DNA from 2 places in the Actinacidiphila polyblastidii genome. Region 1 is predicted to be linked to the other one. Evidence: riboswitches for the same ligand, from Rfam matches in the RefSeq annotation. Region 1 holds a riboswitch; the other holds the start of a gene.

Region 1 (10,038 bases):
CGAGGTGGTTGGTCGGCTCGTCGAGGAGCAGGGTGTCGGCGTCGGAGAAGAGGATCCTGGCCAGCTCCACGCGGCGGCGCTGACCGCCGGACAGGGTGTGCAGCTGCTGGCCGAGGATGCGGTCGGGCAGGCCGAGCGCGGCGGCGATGGTGGCGGCCTCGGCCTCGGCGGCGTAACCGCCCTTGGTGAGGAACTCGGTCTCCAGGCGCGCGTACTTCTTCATCGCGTTGTCGCGGGTGGCGCCCTTCCCGTTCGCCATCCGCTCCTCGTTCTCGCGCATCTTGCGCAGCACGGTGTCCAGGTCGCGGGCGGACAGGATGCGGTCGCGGGCGAGGGTCTCCAGGTCGCCGGTGCGCGGGTCCTGCGGCAGGTAGCCCACCTCGCCGGACCTGGTGACGGTCCCGGCGGCGGGCTGGCCCTCGCCGGCCAGCACCTTGGTCAGGGTGGTCTTGCCCGCGCCGTTGCGGCCGACCAGGCCGATGCGGTCGCCCTTGGCGACACGGAAGGAGGCGGACTCGATCAGGACGCGCGCGCCGGCGCGCAGTTCGATGCCGGTGGCAGTGATCACGGAAAAAGCTCCAGGCGGGAGCGGACGGCGGGCATGCCGGTCCGCGGACGACGGTCGGATGGGCGTCGAGGTCCTACGCCGGGGCTAGTCGAGGAGGAAGGCTGCCATGACCCCATTCTACGGGGGCGCGGCCATCGGTCTGCCCGGCCGCCGGCCGGGCGGCGCGGGCTCCCGTCCGGAGGCGGGCGGCGGCGGACCGCTCAGACCTCTCCGGTGTGCACCTGGAACGCGGCCCTGCGCATCGCCTTGGCCAGCGCCGGGTCGGGGTGCGCGGCGGCCAGCGCCACCAGGACCTGGACGGTACGGGGGTGGCCGACATCACGGACCTCCTGGAGCAGTCCGCGCACCGAGCCCTGCACGGCCGTCTCCAGATGGCTGACCAGCAGGTGGTCCTCGCCGTGGTCGGCGACCGCAGCGGCGGTGTCCACCCACAGCCAGGTGGCCTCCTCGCGGCTGAGCAGCGCGGTCGCCGCGTCCGGGTCGTCGCCCTCCAACTCGGCGAGCCACAGCACGGCGTACGGGCGCAGGCCCGGCTCGTCGACGATCGCGCGGACCGCCGGCTCCGCGGCGGCGCCCACCACCCGCAGCGCCTCGAAGGCCAGCCCGCGCAGCAGGGCGTCGTCACCGCGCGCGGTCTCCAGCAGTTCGGCGACCGCCGGGCCGACCGGACGGGCGGCGAGCCACGCCTTGTACTCGGCGCGGGCGGGGCCGGGCGACAGGCCGGCGCAGCCGCGCAGCATGGTCGCGGCGGACTGCTCCATGTGCCCGGCCGGGCCCTGGGCGGCGACGCAGATCTGCTCCAGCTTGACCCAGACCGCCCAACTGCCCAGTGCGGTGAGGGTGACCTCGTCGGGGCGCTGCGGGTCGCGCGGGCGCAGCGCGCCGACCAGGGCGGCGGCGTCCAGCGTCCAGTCGAGCAGCGCGGGCAGCGGGTCGCTGGCGCCGCCGGCCGGCGGCTCGTGGCGTTCGGTGCGCAGTTCGGCGACGCGCTGGCGGAGCAGGTCGAGCAGGGCGTCGATCGGCACCGGCCCGTTGGACAGGTGCAGGAAGGAGAGCAACTGCGGTGCGGCCTCGACGACTTCGGCGACCAGCGCGGGGTCGGGGCCGGAGGTCCCGCCGGGGGTCCCGCCGGGCAGGAAGGGGTGGGCGAGCGACCAGGCGTCGAAGAGCGCGACCCAGCCGCGCAGCACCGCGGTGTCGTCGGTGTCCCAGGCGCGCAGCCGCCAGCCGGGGCGCGCGGTGCCGCCGTGCAGCTCGATCAGCCCGGAGAGCCGGGCCCGGTCCCACGCGGTGCGGACCTGACGGGGCGTCAGACTCAGTCCGGTGGCGGCCTGTTCGACGACGGGGCCGGGCAGTATGCCGGTCGGCCCCGCGGTGCCGGGGCCGGTGCCGGCCCAGCGGGCCAGGCGGGCCGCGTCGGCGAGTTCGGTGCGTGCCAGGCGGGCGAGTTCGGGTACCGAGGGCGTGCCCTCGGGGGGGCGCGGAGGTCTCGACCTGCGCGTCGTGGCGGTCCTGCGGGCGGCGGTGAGCGGCCGGCGGGGGACGAGGCGGAGCGGAGTGTCTCGCGGGATACGGGACGTCACCGGATCAGTCTCGCCGCTCAGTGCCCGGATTCCCAAACCCGCCCGCTCGCCGGACCGCAGGCCGCTCACATGAGCGGGGTCAGGAATCGCCGGAGGGTCTCCTCGTAGGCCTGCGGGTCGGCGTTCCACATCGCCCCGTGGGGCGCGTCCGGCACGGTGTGCAGGGCGACCGTGTCGGGGCGCCGCTCGGCCAGCGCCCGGCTGGCGGGCCAGGACGCGAAGGTGTCGCCGGGGCCGTGCGCGATCAGGGTGGGCACCGTCAGCCCGCCGGCCGACAGCGCCTGGGCGTGGCGCGCGGTGTGCAGCCCGGTGCGGCCCTCGGCGGCGCGCAGCGCCAGCGGGATCAGCGCGGCGGGCAGGCCGCGGGAGCTGACCGCGGCGCGCACGGTGGCCCGCCAGTCCAGCACCGGGGAGTCCAGCACCAGGCCGCCGACCCGGTCGCTCACCGGGGAGTGGGTCAGCGCCAGCAGCGCCATGGTCGCGCCGGTGCCCCAGCCGTAGAGGACCAGCCGCCGCGCGCCCTCGCGCACCGCGTGGCGCATCGCGGCGTCCAGGTCGTGCCACTCGGTCTCGCCGAGATGCCCTATCCCGTCGGGCGACGCGGGGGCGCCGGGGTCGTTGCGGTAGGCGATGACGAGCTGCGGCAGGCGGAAGCGGTGCAGCACCGGCACGATCGGCAGCGCCTGGGTGCGGTCCTCGCCGACGCCGTGCGCCGCGACGACCCAGGTGCCGCGGTCGGCAGGCACCAGCCACGCGGGCAGCGGCCCGAGGTCGCCCGCGATCCGGACGTCGGTGAAGTCCAGGCCGAGCGCGCTGCGCGGGTCGCCGGTGTAGACGCGCGGGGTGACCCGGACCCGGTCGCCCGGCCGCAGGACGCCGCGGTCGACGCGCAGCAGCCGGCGGGCGACCGAGGTGCCGTCGTCGTCGCGCGAGGTGACCGGTCCGACCACGGCGTGCACGCCGTGGCCGGTGAGCCCGTACACCCCGGGCAGCAGGGAGGCGTCGCTGCGGGCCAGTACGACCTCGTCGGCGGAGACGGCCCTGACCTTGACCGCGGGCCACGGCGCGGGTCCCGCGACCGCGGGCCGCAGGACCAGGCCGGAGCCGTACCGGCCGGCCGCCAGTGCGGCCGTCCCGGCACCCACCACGCTCGTGGCGGCCATGGCCGCCGCAGATCGAAGGCGCATCGTCCTCCAGTGTCGGGGGCGGACGGGCGCCGGGCCACGTGGCGGCGGCGCACGGGTGACGACGGGCCCCGCGGGCCCGGTTTTCCGCGGGGCCGGCGGCCGCGCCGGCCGCCGGGTTCCCCTCTTGCGGCTGCCCGCCGATCCCGGGCCCATTCCCCGCATCGGCGGGGCCGCCCGCGCGGGGCGCGGGGGCCCGCGCGGGCGGCGGGTGTGGCGGGCTACGCCCGGTCGGGCGGCGGGGGCTGGCCGTATCCGCGGAGCTTCTCGGCGACCCGGGCCATCTCGTCGTCGCCGAGGGTGTGCGGGGAGCCGCCCGCGGCGGAGGCGGCGGAGGCGGCCAGCAGCCACACCCGGCACATCCACTCCAGCTGGGCGGTGTGCTCGTACGCCCGGTCCAGGGTGGCGGCGTGCACGAGGGTGCCGTGGTTGCGCATCAGGCAGGCGCTGCGGCCCTCGCGCAGCGCGCCGAGCACCGCCGCGCCCAGTTCCTCGGTGCCGTACAGCTCGTAGCCGGCGACGAGGATCGGGGCGCCCATCGCGGCGGCCGCGTAGTGGACGTTCGGCAGCAGGTCGACGAGCGTGGACACGGCGGTGGCGTGCGGCGCGTGGGTGTGCACGACGGCGCGGGCCGCGGTGGCGCGGTAGACGGCCAGGTGGGTCGGCAGCTCGCTGGTGGGCCGCAGCGAGCCGCGCACCTGGCGGCCGGTGGCGAGGTCGACCGCCACCAGGTCGGCGGGGCCGAGCCGGTCGTACGGCACGCCGGTGGGCGTGACGATCACCACGTCGCCGACGCGCGCCGAGACGTTGCCCGAGGTGCCGACGACGAGGCCGTCGTCGACGGTTCTGCGGGCGGTTCGTACGACATCGGACCACGCCTGCTCCAGCGACCCGTCCATCACGCGTTCTCCTCCGCTTCATGTCGGCACCACGAGTCCGCCGCCAGTTCATCTTCCGTTCACCAATGATCCGTACGGTCGGCTCGCCACTGTCCGATCAAACGATTGCCTGGGTCCATGGAACACATGACGCTCCTGATCGGAATCGTCATCGTCACCGCTCTCGTGTTCGACTTCACGAACGGATTCCACGACACCGCCAACGCGATGGCGACCACCATCTCGACCGGCGCGCTCAAGCCCAAGACGGCGGTGGCCATGGCCGCCGCGCTCAACCTCGTCGGCGCCTTCCTGTCGGTGGAGGTCGCCAAGACGATCTCCGGCGGGATCGTGGACGAGTCCGCCGGGATCAGACCCGAGGTGATCTTCGCCGGTCTGGTCGGCGCCATCGTGTGGAACATGCTCAGCTGGCTGGCAGGGCTGCCGTCCAGCTCCTCGCACGCCCTGTTCGGCGGCCTCATCGGCGCGACGCTCGCCTCGGTCGGCATGCACGGCGTGCACGGCGACGCGGTCGTCATGAAGGTGCTCATCCCCGCGGTGGCCGCGCCGATCGTGGCGGGCGTCGCGGCGACGCTGGCGACCCGGCTGACCTACCGGATCGGCCGGCGGGCCGACGCGGACGCCACCGCGCGCGGCTACCGGGCCGGGCAGGTCGCCTCCGCAGGCCTGGTCTCGCTGGCGCACGGCACCAACGACGCGCAGAAGACCATGGGCGTCATCACGCTCGCCCTGATCACCGGGAACGTGATCGCCCTCGGCTCCAACCCGCCGCTGTGGGTCATCGTCTCGGCGGGCGCGGCCATCGCGCTCGGCACCTACCTGGGCGGCTGGCGGATCATCCGCACCCTCGGGCGCGGCCTGACCGACATCGAGCCGCAGCAGGGCTTCGCCGCGCAGACCGGCGCGGCCGCCACCATCCTGGCGTCCTCGCACATCGGGTTCGCGCTGTCCACCACGCACGTCTGCTCCGGGTCCGTGCTGGGCGCCGGGCTCGGCCGCCGCGGCGCGGTGGTGCAATGGGGCACCGCGGGCCGCATGGTCGCCGCGTGGGTGCTGACCCTGCCCGCGGCCGGGCTGGTCGCCGCCGGCGCGGCGCTGCTGGCCGACCAGGGCGGCGTCGGCGTCGCCGCGGTCGCGGTGCTCGGCATCGGGGCGTGCGGCGCGATGTGGGCGGCGGCCCGGCGCAAGCCGGTCACGCACGCGAACGTCAACGACCCCGCCCTGGACGGCCCCCTCGCCCCGGCCGAGCCGCAGGGCGCGGTGACCGCCGCGATCGCCGCCGTCACCCCGCCGCCGGCCGGCCCCACCGCCGGCCCGGCCCCCACCGTGGCGCCCGCCGCGCCCGCCGCCTGAAAGGACGTACGCTCATGAGCATCGACTGGCACGCCCTCGGCACGGTCCTCGTCGTCGCCCTCGTCTCGACCGTCGGCCTGGTCGGCGTCTTCACCCTCGGCGTCGTGGGGCTGTCCCGCCCCCAGGGCCGCGGCGGCGCGCAGACCGCGGCGCGCAGCGGGGCCGCGTACACGTGCTTTGCCGCGTGCGCGGCGGCAGTCGGGTACGGCATCTACCTCATCGTCTCGAAGTAGCCGCCCCCTGCGGGGTGGGGGCCGCCCAGGCACGCGCAGTCCGCGCCCTGCGCGACCGGGCCCGCCCGGGGCCGGTCGCTGACGCACGCGGCCTGCCGCCCAGCGCCCGCCGCACGCGCGGCGTCCACCGCGCGCACCGTCCTCGGCGCGCAACACCCACCGTTGCGCGCCCCCGGCCCCGGGCGGCCCGCTCACCCACGCGGCCCGCTGCCGGGACGCCGACCGGACCGCCACGACACGCCCGGCGACGCGCCGCGCAAGCCACCCGCGTACGCACATCGCCGGCCGGCCAGCGCCCCCGCACCGGCCCCGGGCGAGCAGGCGCCGTCCTCGGCGCGCAAGGCCACCCCGTCGGCGTGCCCGCCGCATCCGCGGCTGAACGTCCACCGTTGCGCCGCCCCCGGCTCCGGGTCACCCGGTGACGCACACGGCCCTGGGCGACCAGGCCCCGTCCCCGGCGCGGAGCGCGCGGCGGCGCGCCGCAGGCGAAGTGCGCCGGGCGCGCGCCGGGGGGAATCGGGCGGCCGGAGGCCGCCCCCGTGTGGAGCGCGCCACACTTTCGTCCCCGCAGGTCAACGCGAGGTTGACGGGGTTTCGCGCGCGTGGTGAACTGCCCGGAGCCATACGGCGGCAGGAGAGGAAGTCCGGTGCGAATCCGGCGCGGTCCCGCCACTGTCACCGGGGAGTGCGCTCCCGACCCGTACGTCACGACCGGCTCGCCGGCCGGAAGGCGGGGAGCGCGTGGATCCGGGAGCCAGGAGACTCTCACCGCCGGTCACGTCGAAACCAGGGCGCGGACCCTGAGTGAGGACTTCAGACATGCGCGGCACCGCACATCCCAGGCCCGACCTCCGGCGGCCGGACGCGCCGCCGGTGCCCTTCCGGAGCGCGACGGCCGGCTGAACCGATGCGTGCCGACCGCGAGTTCGCGTACGGCGCCGCTCTCGGCTTCCTCGGCGATCTCGTCGCGGGCGATCCGCGCCGCGGCCATCCGGTCGCGGCGTTCGGACGCGCGGCGGGGGCCCTGGAACGCCGCCTGTGGCGTGACCACCGCGGCGCCGGCGCCGCGCACACCGCGCTGTGCGCGGGCGGCGCCGTGGGCGTCGCCGTGCTGGCCCGGCGCGCGGCGCGCTCCCGGCCCGCGCTGTCCGTCGCGCTGACCGGGCTGGCCGCCTGGTCGGTACTGGGCGGCGCCTCGCTGGCCGGGGAGGCCCGGCTGGTCGGGGCGGCGCTGGAGGCGGGCGACCTGGCGGCCGCGCGGGCGCGGCTGCCGCATCTGTGCGGCCGCGACCCGCACGCGCTGGACGCCGAGGGGATCGCCCGCGCGGTAGTGGAGTCCGTCGCGGAGAACACCTCGGACGCGGTGGTGGGCGCCCTGCTGTGGGGCGGCGCGGCGGGCGTCCCCGGACTCGTCGGCTTCCGCGCGGTGAACACCCTGGACGCCATGGTCGGCCACCGCTCGCCGCGGTACCTGCGGTTCGGCTGGGCGGCCGCCCGGCTGGACGACGCGGCCGGCTACCCCGGGGCGCGGCTGACCGCGGCGCTCGCGGTGCTGGCCGGCCCGTACCCGGCGGCGGCGCTGCGCACCTGGCGTCGCGACGCCGCGGCGCACCCGAGCCCCAACGCGGGCCCGGTGGAGGCCGCGTTCGCCGGCGCGCTGCGGCTGCGCCTGGGCGGCAGCCTGTCGTACGGCGGCCGCGTGGAGCACCGCCCCGTGCTGGGCGCGGAGTTCGCCGCGCCGCGCCCCGCCGACATCGACCGCGCGGTACTGCTCTCCCGGCGTGTCGGCGCGCTCGCCCTGGCCGCGTCGGCCGCCCTGTCGCTGGCCCGCGGCGCCACCGGCCGGCCGCGCCACCGCGCGCAACCCGCCCCCGCGGCACGGGAGGTGGCGCCGTGAAGGGCCTGATGATCGCCGGGACCGGCTCGGACGTCGGCAAGAGCGTGGTCGTCGCCGGACTGTGCCGGTGGCTGCGGCGGCAGGGCGTGCGCGTCGCCCCCTTCAAGGGCCAGAACATGTCGCTGAACAGCTTCGTCACCCGCGACGGCGCGGAGATCGGCCGGGCGCAGGCGATGCAGGCGCAGGCCGCCGGGCTCGAACCGTCGGCGCTGATGAACCCCGTGCTGCTCAAGCCCGGCAGCGACCGCAGCAGCCAGGTGATCGTGCTGGGCCGTCCGGTCGGCGAGTTGAGCGCGCGCGGCTACCACGGCGGCCGGCAGGCCGAGTTGCTGGACACGGTGGCGGACTGCCTGGCCGAACTCGGCCGTACCCACGACGCGGTGGTCTGCGAGGGCGCCGGCAGCCCGGCCGAGATCAACCTGCGGCGGACCGACATCGTCAACATGGCGGTGGCCCGGCGCGGCCGGCTCCCGGTGCTGGTGCTCGGCGACATCGACCGCGGCGGGGTGTTCGCGTCGTTCTACGGCACCACCGCGCTGCTGGACGCGGCCGACCAGTCGCTGATCAGCGGCTACCTGGTGAACAAGTTCCGCGGCGACGTCACGCTGCTGCAACCGGGCCTGGACATGCTCGCCAAGCTCACCGGCCGCCCGACCCTGGGCGTGCTGCCGTACGCGCCGGGCCTGGGCATCGACGAGGAGGACGGGCTGCGCGCCCGCGAGTCGAAGGCGACCGCGCCGCCGCTGGGCGAGGACGTGCTGCGGGTGGCGGTCGCGGCCGTGCCGCTGATGTCGAACTTCACCGACCTGGACGCGCTGGCCGCGGAACCCGGCGTCGTGGTCCGCTTCGTGGACCGGCCGGAGGAGATGGAGGACGCCGACCTGGTGGTGCTGCCCGGCACCCGCGGCACCGTGCGCGCCCTGCAGTGGCTGCGCGACCGCGGCCTCGCCGCCGCCGTCCTGCGGCGGGCCGCGCAGGGCCGCCCGGTGCTGGGGATCTGCGGCGGCTTCCAGATGCTCGGCGAACGCATCGACGACGACGTCGAGTCGCGGGCCGGTACGGTCCCGGGCCTCGGACTGCTGCCGGTGCGGATCTCCTTCGCCGCCGCCAAGACGTTGGCCCGCCCGTCGGGCACCGCCTACGGGGCGCCGGTGGAGGGGTACGAGATCCACCACGGCGTCGCCCACTTCACCGGGCCGGCGCGCGGAGCGGCCGAACTCCACGGCGCGGACGCCGGGTTCGACGAGCCGTTCCTCGACGGCTGCCGGGTCGACGCGGTGTGGGGCACGCACTGGCACGGCTCGCTGGAGAGCGACGCGTTCCGCCGGGAGTTCCTGCGGCGGGTGGCCGCCGCGGCCGGGCGCCGCTTCGTGCCCACGCCGGACACCGACTTCGCCGCGCTGCGCGAGGCCCAGCTCGACCGCCTCGCCGACCTGGTCGACGAACACCTGGACACCGCCGCCCTGTTGCGGCTCATCGAGGACGGCGCGCCCGCCGGCCTCCCCTTCCTCGCACCGGGGGCACCATGAGCACCGTTCTGCTGCTGTCCACCGCCGACACCGACCTGCTGGCGGCCCGCGCCGCCTCCGCCGAGGCCGCGCCGGGCACCGTGTCCTACCGCATCGGCAACCCGGCGCGGGTCGATCCCGACGCCGACCTGCCCGCGCTGCTGGACGGCGCGGACCTGGCGGTCGTCCGGCTGCTCGGCGGCCGGCGCGCCTGGGAGCGGGGGCTCGACGTGCTCGCCGCGTCCGGGGTGCCGACGGTGCTGCTCGGCGGCGAGTCGGTGCCGGACGCCGAGCTGATGGCGATGTCGTCGGCGCCGGCCGGGGTCGTCGCGCAGGCGCTGCGCTACCTGGTCGAGGGCGGCCCCGGCAACCTCGCGCAACTCGCCCGGTTCCTCTGCGACACCGTGCTGATGAGCGGCGAGGGCTTCGAACCGCCGCACGCGATGCCGGAGTTCGGGCTGCACGGCGGGTACGCGGACCGGCACGTCCCGGGCCGCCCGACGGTCGCGGTGCTCTTCTACCGCGCCCACCAGCTCTCCGGGAACACCGCCTTCGTGGACACCCTGTGCGAGGCGATCGAGGCCAAGGGGGCCAACGCCCTCGCGCTGTACTGCGGTTCGCTGCGGGGCGCCGACCAGGGGCTGTACGACCTGCTGGGCCGCGCCGACGCGATCGTGGCGACGGTGCTGGCGTCCGGCGGCACCGTGGCGTCGCAGGCGAGCGCGGGCGGCGAGGACGAGACGTGGGACGTGGGGGCGCTCGCCGAGCTGGACGTGCCGGTGCTCCAGGGCCTGTGCCTGACCTCCTCGCGCA
Region 2 (10,038 bases), on a different contig from region 1:
CTCTAGCATCGGCGGTGTGCGGCCGCCGTGCCATGGCCGTGGGGCCGTACAGCCCACAGATCCGGACATGGCGTCGGGGCGACGACGGTGCCGCGGCCCTGGGCGTGCCCCGCGGTCAGGCGTTCGCGGGCCGGGTCAGAGGCGCCAGCCACGACGCCGCCTGGGCGACGGTGGTCGCGAGCGGGACGCCCGGCGGGGGCGGCGGGCGTCGCACCACGACCACCGGCAGGGACCGCTCGCGGGCGGCGGTCAGTTTCGCCGCGGTGGCCTCGCCGCCGCTGTCCTTCGTGACCAGGACGTCGATCCGGTGCTCACGCAGCAGCGCACGCTCGGCGTCCAGGGTGAACGGGCCGCGGGCGAGCAGGACATGACGCCGGGCCGGCAGCGGCGCGGCGGGCGGCTCGACGCAGCGGATCAGGCAGAACAGGTCCACCGCGGCGAAGGCCGCGAGGTCCTGGCGGCCGGTGCTGAGGAAGGCGCGCGCGCCGAGCCGCGGCAGCAGGTCGGCCGCCTCGGCGAGGCTGTCGGTCCGGTGCCAGCGGTCGCCGGGCGCGGCCGTCCAGCCGGGCCTGCGCAGGGCGAGCAGCGGGACGCCGCGGCGCGCGGCGGCGTCGGCGGCGTGCGCGCTGATCGCGGCGGCGAAGGGGTGCGTGGCGTCCACCACCGCGGCGACGCGGTGCTCGCGCAGCCACGCCGCCAGGCCGTCCGCACCGCCGAAGCCGCCGCTGCGGATGGCGCCGGGCGTACCGCCGCGGGGCGCGGCCGTCCGGCCGGCCAGCGAGGTGGTGACCCTCAACGCCGATTGCCCGCAGAGGAGTTCGGCGAGCGAGCGGGCCTCGGTGGTGCCGCCGAGGATCAGCACGTGCCCTTCGGTCACCGCCGTCGCGCCGCCGTCATCGCGCGGCAGGCCGGCGCAGCAGGTACGTGTCCATGATCCAGCCCTTGCGGGCGCGGGCCTGCGCCCTGACCTCGGAGATCCGCAGGGCGAGATCCTCGTCCAGCAGCCCCTCGACGAGGATCTCGTCCTCGGTGCCGAGGTAGGCGCCCCAGTAGATGTGCAGGCCGAGGCCGGTCAGCGCGGTGAAGCCCTGGTGGGCGTCGAGCATCACCACCACGTCGTCCACGCCGGCGGGCAGGCCGCCGTCCGCGATCCGCCGGCCGGTGGTGATCTGCACCGGCCGGCCGACCTGGTTGAGGCCGGTGCGGTGCCGCGCGGCGAGGGTGGAGACGCTGCTGATGCCGGGCTCGACGGCCCAGTCGAAGGCGACCGCGCCGCGCGCGTGCACCTCCTCCAGAACCGCCAACGTGCTGTCGTACAGGGCCGGATCGCCCCAGACCAGGAACGCGCCGCTCTGACCGTCCGCCAACTCCTCGCCGATCACGCGCTCGAAGGCGTCGGCGCGGCGGCTCCGCCAGTCGCCGACGGCGGGCGCGTATCCGGGCGTGGCCGCCGTGCGGTCGCGGTCGGGGTCGCGGACGACCACCACGCGGTGCGCGCCGGAGGCGTGCTCGGCGAGGATTCCCTCGCGCACCTCGTTGAGTTGGGACTTGGCGCTGCCCTTGTCGACGAGGAAGAAGACATCGGTGCGCCCGATCACGCGGGCCGCCCGCACGGTGAGCTGCTCGGGGTCGCCGGCTCCGATTCCGATGACGTGGATCATTTTCGTCCGTTGCACGAACCGGAGTGTGGCACACGGCACGCGGCACGCATTGACGGGCTTGTTCGGGTCCCCCTACGCTTGCCGTTCGTGATGGCATGAGGAAGCCGGTGTGATTCCGGCACGGTCGCGCCACTGTGTTCCGCTCACCGCAGGTGATCGGAGAGTCAGACACTCCGCCGTCACGACGCCCCAATGATCGAGGGACGCCTGATCCCTGAAGGAGGCCCACCCCGTGAGCACTGTGTCCGCTCCCACCACCTCGGCCACTCCGGTCGTCCTGCCCGTCTCCAAGGCCGTGTTCTGGCTGGTCGGCACCGCGATATTCGCGCTCGCCGCCTACTACTTCATCGGCGTCGACCAAGGCGCCGTGTCGGTCTTCGGCAAGGACATGCACGTCCACGAGTTCGTCCACGACGCCCGGCACTTCCTCGGTTTCCCCTGCCACTGATCCCCACCGACAGGCAGAGCGGACAACTCGACATGGAAAAGCGGCTCATTCTGCGCGGCCTGCTGGCCGGCGCAATCGCCGGGATTCTCGCATTCACGTTCGCGCGGATCTTCGCGGAACCCCAGATCGCCAGGGCAATTGACTACGAGAGCGGCAGGGACGCGGCGCAGGCCGCACTCGACAAGGCCGCGGGCTTGCCCGCCGAGGCCGCGGATCCCGACCTCTTCAGCCGTACCGTCCAGGCCGATGTCGGCATCGGCGTCGGGCTGGTGCTGTTCGGCATGGCGATGGGGGCGATGTTCGCCGTCGTCTACACCGTGTGCCTGGGCCGGGTCGGCGGGCTGCGCGCCCGCAACCTGGCGCTGCTGGTGGCCGGCGGCGGCTTTCTCGGCCTGTACCTCGTGCCGTTCCTGAAGTATCCGGCCAATCCGCCGGCGATCGGCCACGAGGAGACCATCAGAGCGCGCACCGGTCTCTATCTGATCATGGTGGTCTGCTCGTTGCTCTTCCTGGGCCTCGCCGTGTGGTGGGGCCGGCGGCTCGCACCGCGGTTCGGCAACCGCAACGCGACGCTGATGGCGGCGGCCGGCTTCGTGGTGGCGATCGGCGCGGTGATGGCGCTGCTGCCGTCGCTGGGCGAACTGTCCGCCAACACGCGCGAGTACGGCCGCCACGCGACGGAGACGCCGCTGCCGCTGACCGACGCGCGGGGGAGGATCGTCTACCCGGGCTTCCCCGCGGACGTGCTGTTCTCCTTCCGGCTCTACTCGGTCGCCGCGCAGTTGCTGCTGTGGGGCGCGATCGGGCTGGTCTTCGGGCCCCTCGCGGATCGGGTGCTGGAGCCGGTGACCAGTGCGCGGCGCGTACGCGAGCCGGACCCGGTCGGGGCGTGAGCCCGTCGCCGGGCGACGCGCCGTCGGCGGACGCCTGGCAGGCGGAGTCGGCGGCGCTCGGACCGTTCTTCGCCGTCGAGTGGCACGACGACGGCCGCCACGGCGGGCCCGTCCGCCCGCCGTGGCGGTCGATGGCCGAACTGGCCGACGGTTCGCCGGTGCTCGGCGAGCGGGTCGCCGCCGTCCGCGCCCGGCTGGCCGCGGGCGGCGGGCAGCCCGCCGAGGCGGTGGAGTCGCGGGTGGCCGCCTCCGTGACACACCTGGGCCTCGTGGCCCGGGTGCTCTCCCCGTTCCTCGCGCACGCCCTGCTGCACGGGCGGGTCCCGCCCGTGCCGCCGCTGGCCGCCCTGCGCTGGCAGCCGGTCCTGGGCCGGCCGTTCCCGCTGTCGCTGCCGCGCTCCGTCACCGGCCAGGGGGCAGCCGCGCCCGCCGAGGCCGCCGCGCCCGCCGACGCACTGGCCGACGCACTCGCCGCCGGGCTGCTGGACGGTCCGCTGCGGGAACTCGCCGCCCCCTTCGCCGACCTGGGCGTGTCACCGCACATCGTGCGCGGCAACACAGCCTCCGCGGTCAACGGCGCCGCGGCCATGGCCGCGTCCGCCGCTCCCGGCCTCGCGCACCGGGCCCGTACCCTCGCCACGCTGCTCCTGGAACGGCCCCCGCTGCGCGGCGCGGCGACCCGCACCCCGTCAGGCGCCTTCCGCCGGCGCAGCTGCTGCCTCATCTACCGCGCGGCGCCCGACGCCGCCGGGGCGCTCTGCGGGGACTGCGTACTGCGGCGCGACTGACGGAGCGTCCCTACCCCTTCCGCACGCCTGCGGTGATGCTTTCGCACGTCATTGGCTCAAACCGGTCGCGGTCGATCCGCGACGGCCCAACCCGTGCGCCGGTGATGCGAAGCTGTGACCATGGAGGGCAATGTTCCACAGGAGACCACCAGCTTCGTCGGCCGGGGGCCGGAACTGTCCGTGCTGGGAACGGCGTTGGCGCGGCACCGGCTGATCACCCTGACCGGGGCCGGCGGGGTCGGCAAGACCCGGCTGGCGCAGCGGGCGGCGAGGGGACTGAGCGCCGCTCCGGCCTCCGTGGAGCGGGAGTACAGCGCCTACGGGCGAATCGGTTCCGCACACGACAACGACCGCGCGGCCGAACGCTTCCCCGACGGCGCCTGGTGGGCCGACCTGAGCACGCTGGACGGCCCCCATCTGCTGCTGCCCACCGTGAGCGACGCCGTCGACCTCGCCGACCACTCGCCGCGGATGCCCGTCGAGGCGCTGTGCGAATGGCTGGCCGACAAGCGGCTGCTGCTGGTGCTGGACTCCTGCGAGCACCTGGTCGAGGCGTGTGCGCACCTGGTGGGCGAGCTGCTGACCGCCGCGCCGGGGCTGACCGTGCTGGCCACCAGCCGCCGCTCGCTGTCCTCGCGCGGCGAGGAGGTCGTCGAGGTCGCGCCGCTGCCCTCCGGTGGGCCGGACGCGCTGGCGCTGTTCACCGAGCGGGTCGCCGGGCGGCTGGGCAGGGCCCCGCTGGAGGCGCCCGGTGCGGACGCGGCGGCCAGGAGCGTCTGCCGGCGGCTGGAGGGCATTCCGCTGGCCATCGAGCTGGCGGCGGCCCAGGTCGGGCCCGCCTCGGTCGCCGACGTGTCCGAGCGGCTCGGCTCCCGCTTCGACGTGCTGGCCCGCTCGGACTTCGTCTGGCCGCGTCGCCACCAGACGCTGCGCACCGCGATCGGCTGGAGCCACGAACTGTGCGCGCCGCTGGAGCGGTTGCTGTGGGCCCGGCTCAGCGTCTTCCGCGGGTCCTTCGACCTCGCCGCCGCCAGGGCCGTCGCGGTCGGCGGGCCGCTCGGCGCCGCCGACGTGGCGCCGGCCCTGCGGCGGCTGGTCGCCCAGTCGGTGGTGGCCCGTACGGACGGCGAGTCCGGTGAGCGGTTCCGGATGCTCGACACCATCCGCGAGTACGGCCAGGACTGGCTGGGCGAGCTGGGCGAGGCCGAGGCGACCGCACGGCGCCACGCCGACCACTTCACCGCGCTGGCCCGCTGGGCCGACGCCCGGTGGTCGGGCAGCTCCCAGCTCCTCGGCTACCGGCTGATCGAGGACGCGTACCCCGACCTGTGCGGCGCCCTCGACCACTGGCTCGCCCACGACCCGGCGACGGCCGCCGAACTCGGGGGCCTGCTTGTGTACTTCTGGACCTGCTGCGGCCATCTGAAGGAGGCCCGCGACTACCTCGAACGCGCCCTGGAGCTGCATACCGCGCCCGGCCCCGACCGCACCCGCGCGCTGATCGGACTCGGCGCGACCATCACCCTGCAAGGGGACTACGAGACCGCCGCCGCGATCAGCGCCGAGGTGCGCGCGGCCGTCGAGGCGGGCGGCGACCAGGTCGAGGAGCGCATCGGCGCGGCCTGCCTCACCGGGCTGCTCGGCATGCTCATGGGAGAGCCGGCCAAGGCCCTCGCCGCGGTGCGCGACGCGCTGGCGGCGGCCCCCGGCAGCCCCTTCGACTCCCCCGACCGGCTGCGCTGCGCCCTGGTGGAGGTGCTGTCGCTGACCGCGCTGGGGTCCTTCGACGAAGGCCGCACGCTGGCGCTGGCGTTACGCGAGCAGTGCGTGCGCACCGGCGAGGTCTGGACCCGCTCCTATCTGGACTACCAGCTCTCCGTGGTGGCGCTTTTCTCGTCCTCCCCGACCGACGCGGTCGGCTACGCCCGCACCATGCTGGAGAGCAAGCGCCTGCTCGGCGACGCCTTCGGGATCGCGCTGGGTCTGGACGTGCTGGCCGCCGCGCTGGCCGCGGACAGCCGCCCGGAGCAGGCCGCCGTCGTGTACGGGACCGGCGGGGCGTACTGGCGCAGCGTGGGCCATCCGCAGCGCGGCGCCCCGGAGCTGCAGTTCGTCCGCGAGCGCTGCGAGCAGACCGCGCGGGAGGCCCTGGGCGACGACGGCTACGCGGCCGCGTACGCGCGCGGCGCGGCGGCGCACGGGCCCGCCGCGCTCAGCACGGCGCTGCTGCCGGACGACCTCGGCCTCGACTGAACCTCCGTCGGGCACCTCCGCCGGGCGGACACCTGACGCCACCGCGCGCCCGCACGACCGGGCGGGCCCGCGCGGCCTCACTCGTGCGGCACCACCGCCACCGGCGTCAGCGCACGGTGCAGCACCGAGTGCGAGGTCGCGCCGATGTGCGCGGCGACCCGGGAGGCGCGCGGGCGGCGGCCGATGACGAGCAGCGACGCCTGGGAGGCGGCGTCGAGCAGATGCCGGTCGGCGCGGCCCACCATGGTCTCCCCCACCACGTCGGTGTGCGGGAACTTCGAACGCCACGGCTCCAGGATGGCCGCGAGGGCGCCGGTCACCTGCGTGGCCAGGCGGTTCCCGCTGCCGTCGTCCGGCTCGCCGTCGCCGAACCCGTACGGCACCTGGGCGTTCCAGCCGTGCACCACGCGCAGGGTGGCGGCGCGGCGGGCGGCCGCCTCGAAGCCGAACTCGATCAGCCGCTCGCTGGGCCGTACCAGGTCCAGTCCCAGGACGACGTCGAGGAACGGCGTGCCGGTCGTGGCCCGGTGCCGGTCGTCGGGGCGGTGCTCGCCGGCCGCCTGGTGGCCGGCCCTGACCAGGATCACCGGCACGGGCGACTGGCCGACGACGGTGAGCGCGACCGAGCCGAGCAGGAACCCGGACACCGCGCCGGTGCCGTGCGATCCGAGCACCAGCAGGTCCGCCCGGTCGGCGGCGCCGAAGAGCACCGGCAGCGTCTGCCCGGCCACCTGGTCGGCGGTGACCCGAAGCCCGGGATGGGCCCGGCCGAGGTCGTCCGCCGCTTCGAACGGCGACCACCCCGGGTTCTTCGGGCGGGTGTGCGGGTCGGTGGGTGCCACGAGGCTGCTGCTGCCCGGCCGGGGCGCGACGGCGTTCAGCAGGTGCAGCGAGGTGCCGCGGTGCAGGGCTTCCCCGGCGGCCCATTCTGCCGCCGCCATGCTCGCGGAGGAGCCGTCGACTGCGGCGATGACGGTGCGGCGCATGATGTCCGCCTCCTTCGTCGGTCTCCCTCCCAGCATCCTGCTTCGCTGTCAGGTGTGCGGGACGACGGCCACCGGAGTGGCCGCGTGGTGCACCACCCCGTGGGTGACGGGGCCGATGTGCGTGGCGGCCGCGGCGTGCCGCGAGCGCCGGCCGACGACCAGCAGGTGGGCTCCGTGCGCCGCCTCGACCAGCCGTCCGGCGACGGGTCCGTCGACGACGTCCGCCGTGACGTCCACGCCGGGGTGGCGGGCGCGCCAGGGATCGAGCAGCGCGGTCAGCGCCTGCTGCTGCTCGGCGTGGAGTTCGCGCGCCGCGGCGGCGTCGAGGGCGGGGGCTCCGTAGCCGTACCTCTGGTGCACGTTCCACACGTGCACCACGCGCAGTGCCCCGCGGCGGGCGGCCGCCTCCTCGAAGGCGAAGGACAGCACGGGTCCGCAGCTGCGCCCGAGGTCCAGGCCGAGCACCACGCACGGCGCTGGCCTGCCGCCGGCGGCCCCGGCGCCGTCGGCGCCCCCGCGGTCCACCGTGCAGCCCGTCGTGTCGGTCGCCCTGACCAGGACGACCGGCCGCTCGCAGGACGCGAGCAGGTGCAGGCCGACGGAACCGTAGAAGAAGCCGGCGGTGCCGCCGAGGCCGCGCGAGCCGAGGACGATCATCTCGGCGCCCGCTCCGGCGTCGAGCAGCAGCCTGATCGGGGTGCCGGCGGCCTGCTCGATCGTGACGTCGAGGCCGGGGCGGCGCGCGGCGAGCGCGTCGGCGGCCTCCCGCATCCGGTTCTCCTCCCAGGACCGCAGCCGCTCGTGGCTCGATGTGAACCGGGCGCTGCTCATCGGCGGCTGCCAGACGGTGAGCAGCCGCAGCGGCGCCGCGCGCAGCTGCGCCTCCGCGCCCGCCCAGGCGGCTGCCGCCAGGCTCTCCGGCGATCCGTCCACCGCGGCCACCACGGGATGCGTCATCATCGCCACCGCCTTGTCGTGGTCAGGACGCGCCGCGCCCGCGGGCGCGGTCGGGCCCGGTGCTCCCGAGCGGCCGGGACCGGGCCGCGGGGTGTCTCCGCGGCGCCCGGCCGACGGCGGCGCGGCCGGCCTGACGCGGTGCGGACCGGGCCCGCGGTCGAGGTGCGCCGGCGCAGGGACGCGGCGTGGCCGGAGTTCCTGGAGGACTCCGCGCTGCACCTGTCGGATCTGCTGGCCGGCCACCGCGAGCGGTACCCGGACGTCGCGGTGCGGCACGAGATCCTCAGCGGTGAGCCGGCCGCCTCGCTCGCCTCCGCGGCCCGGTACGCCCGCTGCCTGGTCGTCGGCTCCCGCGGCCGCGGCGGCTTCCGCGGCACGATGCTCGGCTCGACCAGCCGCTCGCTGGTGCATCGCACCTACTGCCCTCTGCTCGTGACGCCGTCTCCGCCGGACGCCTGAGCGGGACCGGCCGGCCGGGCCGCTTCCCGCGGGTGTCCGGCGCGGGCCGGGCCGGCCGGGCCGGGCCGCCGTCCTGAGCCGGCGCCGTCGGCGCGTTCCGAGCCGGACCCGTCGGCGAGGTCCACGGTGATCTCGTGTCCCGGGGCGACGCTCGCCGTCCGCCGGGCCGGGCCGGCGTCGCCCACGACGACCGCGAGCGGGTCCTCTCCCGAGTCCGGCAGCCGCAGGTGCAACCGCCCCTGCTTCACGGTCAGTCCGATTCCCCGGTGGCCGCGGTAGCGCAACGAGAGGTGGTAGCGGGAGAGTTCGGGCAGTGGCGCCGGGTCGAGGCGCAGCGCGTCGGCGCGCGGCTCCAGGCCGGTCAGACCGCGCTGCACCAGGTCCAGCGTGCCGGCCATCGCGCCCAGGTGGATGCCCTCCCCGGTGGTGCCGCCCTGGACGTCGGCCACGTCGCCGATCAGGGCCTCGTGGACGTACGACCACGCCTCGGCCCGCCGGGAGCGGGCCAGCACCCAGCCGTGCACCAGACCGCTGAGAGCCGAGCCGTGGCTGGTCCGCCGCAGGTAGTGGTCGACGGTGGCCGTCCAGGTGCCCTCGTCCAGCCGGTGCCCCAACTGGGCGAACAAGGCGGCCAGTTCGGCCGGGGGAAAGAGGTAGCCCAGCATCAGCACGTCAGCCTGTTTGGAGACCTGGTAGCGGTTGACGCTGTCGCCCTCGGCCGCCAGGATGCGGTCGAGTCGGCGAATGTCGCCGTACCTCCCGCGGTAGGCGTCCCAGTCGAGCTCGGCGAGCCGGCCGTAGCCGTCGAACTGGCTGATCACGCCGTCGTGGAACGGGACGCGCAGCCGGTGTGCGACGTCCTCCCACAGCGCGGTCTCGGTGCCGTCGATGCCCAGCCGCCCCAGCAGCTCGTCACGGTGCGGCGCCGGCAGCATGGCGGACAGCTCCAGGGCGCGGCTGAGCACCCACGCGGCGGTGACGTTCGTGTACGTGTTGTCGTCGAGCCCCGCCTCCCGCACGCCGGGGTAGCCGTCGTGGAACTCGTCGGGGCCGACGACGCCGCGGATCCGGTAGCTCCCGGTCGGCGGGTCCCAGACGGCGGTGTGCGCCCAGAACCTGGCGATCTGCAGCAGCATCTCGGCACCCTGCCGGTGCAGGAAGTCGGTGTCGCCGCTGGCCAGGCAGTACTGCCAGACGTTGTACGCGACCGCGGAGCCGACGTGCCGCTGGAGGTGCAGGCGGTCCGGCACCCGGCGGCCCGAGCGCGGGTCCAGGGAGGCGCTCCGCGTCTCCTCACGGCCGTCGCCGCCGCTGCGCCAGGGATACATCGCGCCTTGCTCCCCGGCCTCGCTCGCGGCCCGGCAGGCGGCGCCCAGGCGGCGGTGGCGGTAGAGCAGCAGCGCCCGCGACACCTCCGGCAGGTGCAGGTTCAGGAACGGCAGCACGAACAGCTCGTCCCACAGGACGTGGCCCTGATACGCCTCGCCGTGCAGGCCGCGGGCGGGGACGCCGGTGTCGAGCCCCGCGGTGTGCGGCGACAGGGTCTGCAGGACGTGGAAGAGGTGCAGCCGCAGCAGGTGGCCGGCCCGGCCG

Evidence for each region. Region 1 has a riboswitch for cobalamin ahead of V2S66_RS05510 (cobalamin biosynthesis protein). Riboswitches for the same ligand answer to the same signal wherever they lie in the genome.
Region 2: another riboswitch for cobalamin. It lies ahead of V2S66_RS17550 (CbtB domain-containing protein); the one in region 1 lies ahead of V2S66_RS05510 (cobalamin biosynthesis protein).

What each region holds. Positions count from the first base shown of each region.
Region 1 covers NZ_JAZEWV010000003.1:70,605-80,642, forward strand. The annotation lists gene V2S66_RS05480 (ABC-F family ATP-binding cassette domain-containing protein) at 1-568, opposite strand, end outside; gene V2S66_RS05485 (hypothetical protein) at 769-2,151, opposite strand; gene V2S66_RS05490 (alpha/beta hydrolase family protein) at 2,217-3,338, opposite strand; gene V2S66_RS05495 (class II aldolase/adducin family protein) at 3,557-4,234, opposite strand; gene V2S66_RS05500 (inorganic phosphate transporter) at 4,352-5,587, shown strand; gene V2S66_RS05505 (hypothetical protein) at 5,602-5,820, shown strand; cobalamin riboswitch at 6,458-6,584, shown strand; gene V2S66_RS05510 (cobalamin biosynthesis protein) at 6,728-7,717, shown strand; gene V2S66_RS05515 (cobyric acid synthase) at 7,726-9,246, shown strand; gene cobN (cobaltochelatase subunit CobN) at 9,243-10,038, shown strand, end outside.
Region 2 covers NZ_JAZEWV010000013.1:1,424-11,461, forward strand. The annotation lists gene V2S66_RS17540 (cobalt-precorrin-6A reductase) at 116-877, opposite strand; gene cobF (precorrin-6A synthase (deacetylating)) at 894-1,661, opposite strand; cobalamin riboswitch at 1,709-1,856, shown strand; gene V2S66_RS17550 (CbtB domain-containing protein) at 1,894-2,109, shown strand; gene V2S66_RS17555 (CbtA family protein) at 2,142-3,002, shown strand; gene V2S66_RS17560 ((2Fe-2S)-binding protein) at 2,999-3,790, shown strand; gene V2S66_RS17565 (ATP-binding protein) at 3,911-6,043, shown strand; gene V2S66_RS17570 (universal stress protein) at 6,121-7,029, opposite strand; gene V2S66_RS17575 (universal stress protein) at 7,078-7,989, opposite strand; gene V2S66_RS17580 (universal stress protein) at 8,125-8,445, shown strand; gene V2S66_RS17585 (glycoside hydrolase family 65 protein) at 8,403-10,038, opposite strand, start outside.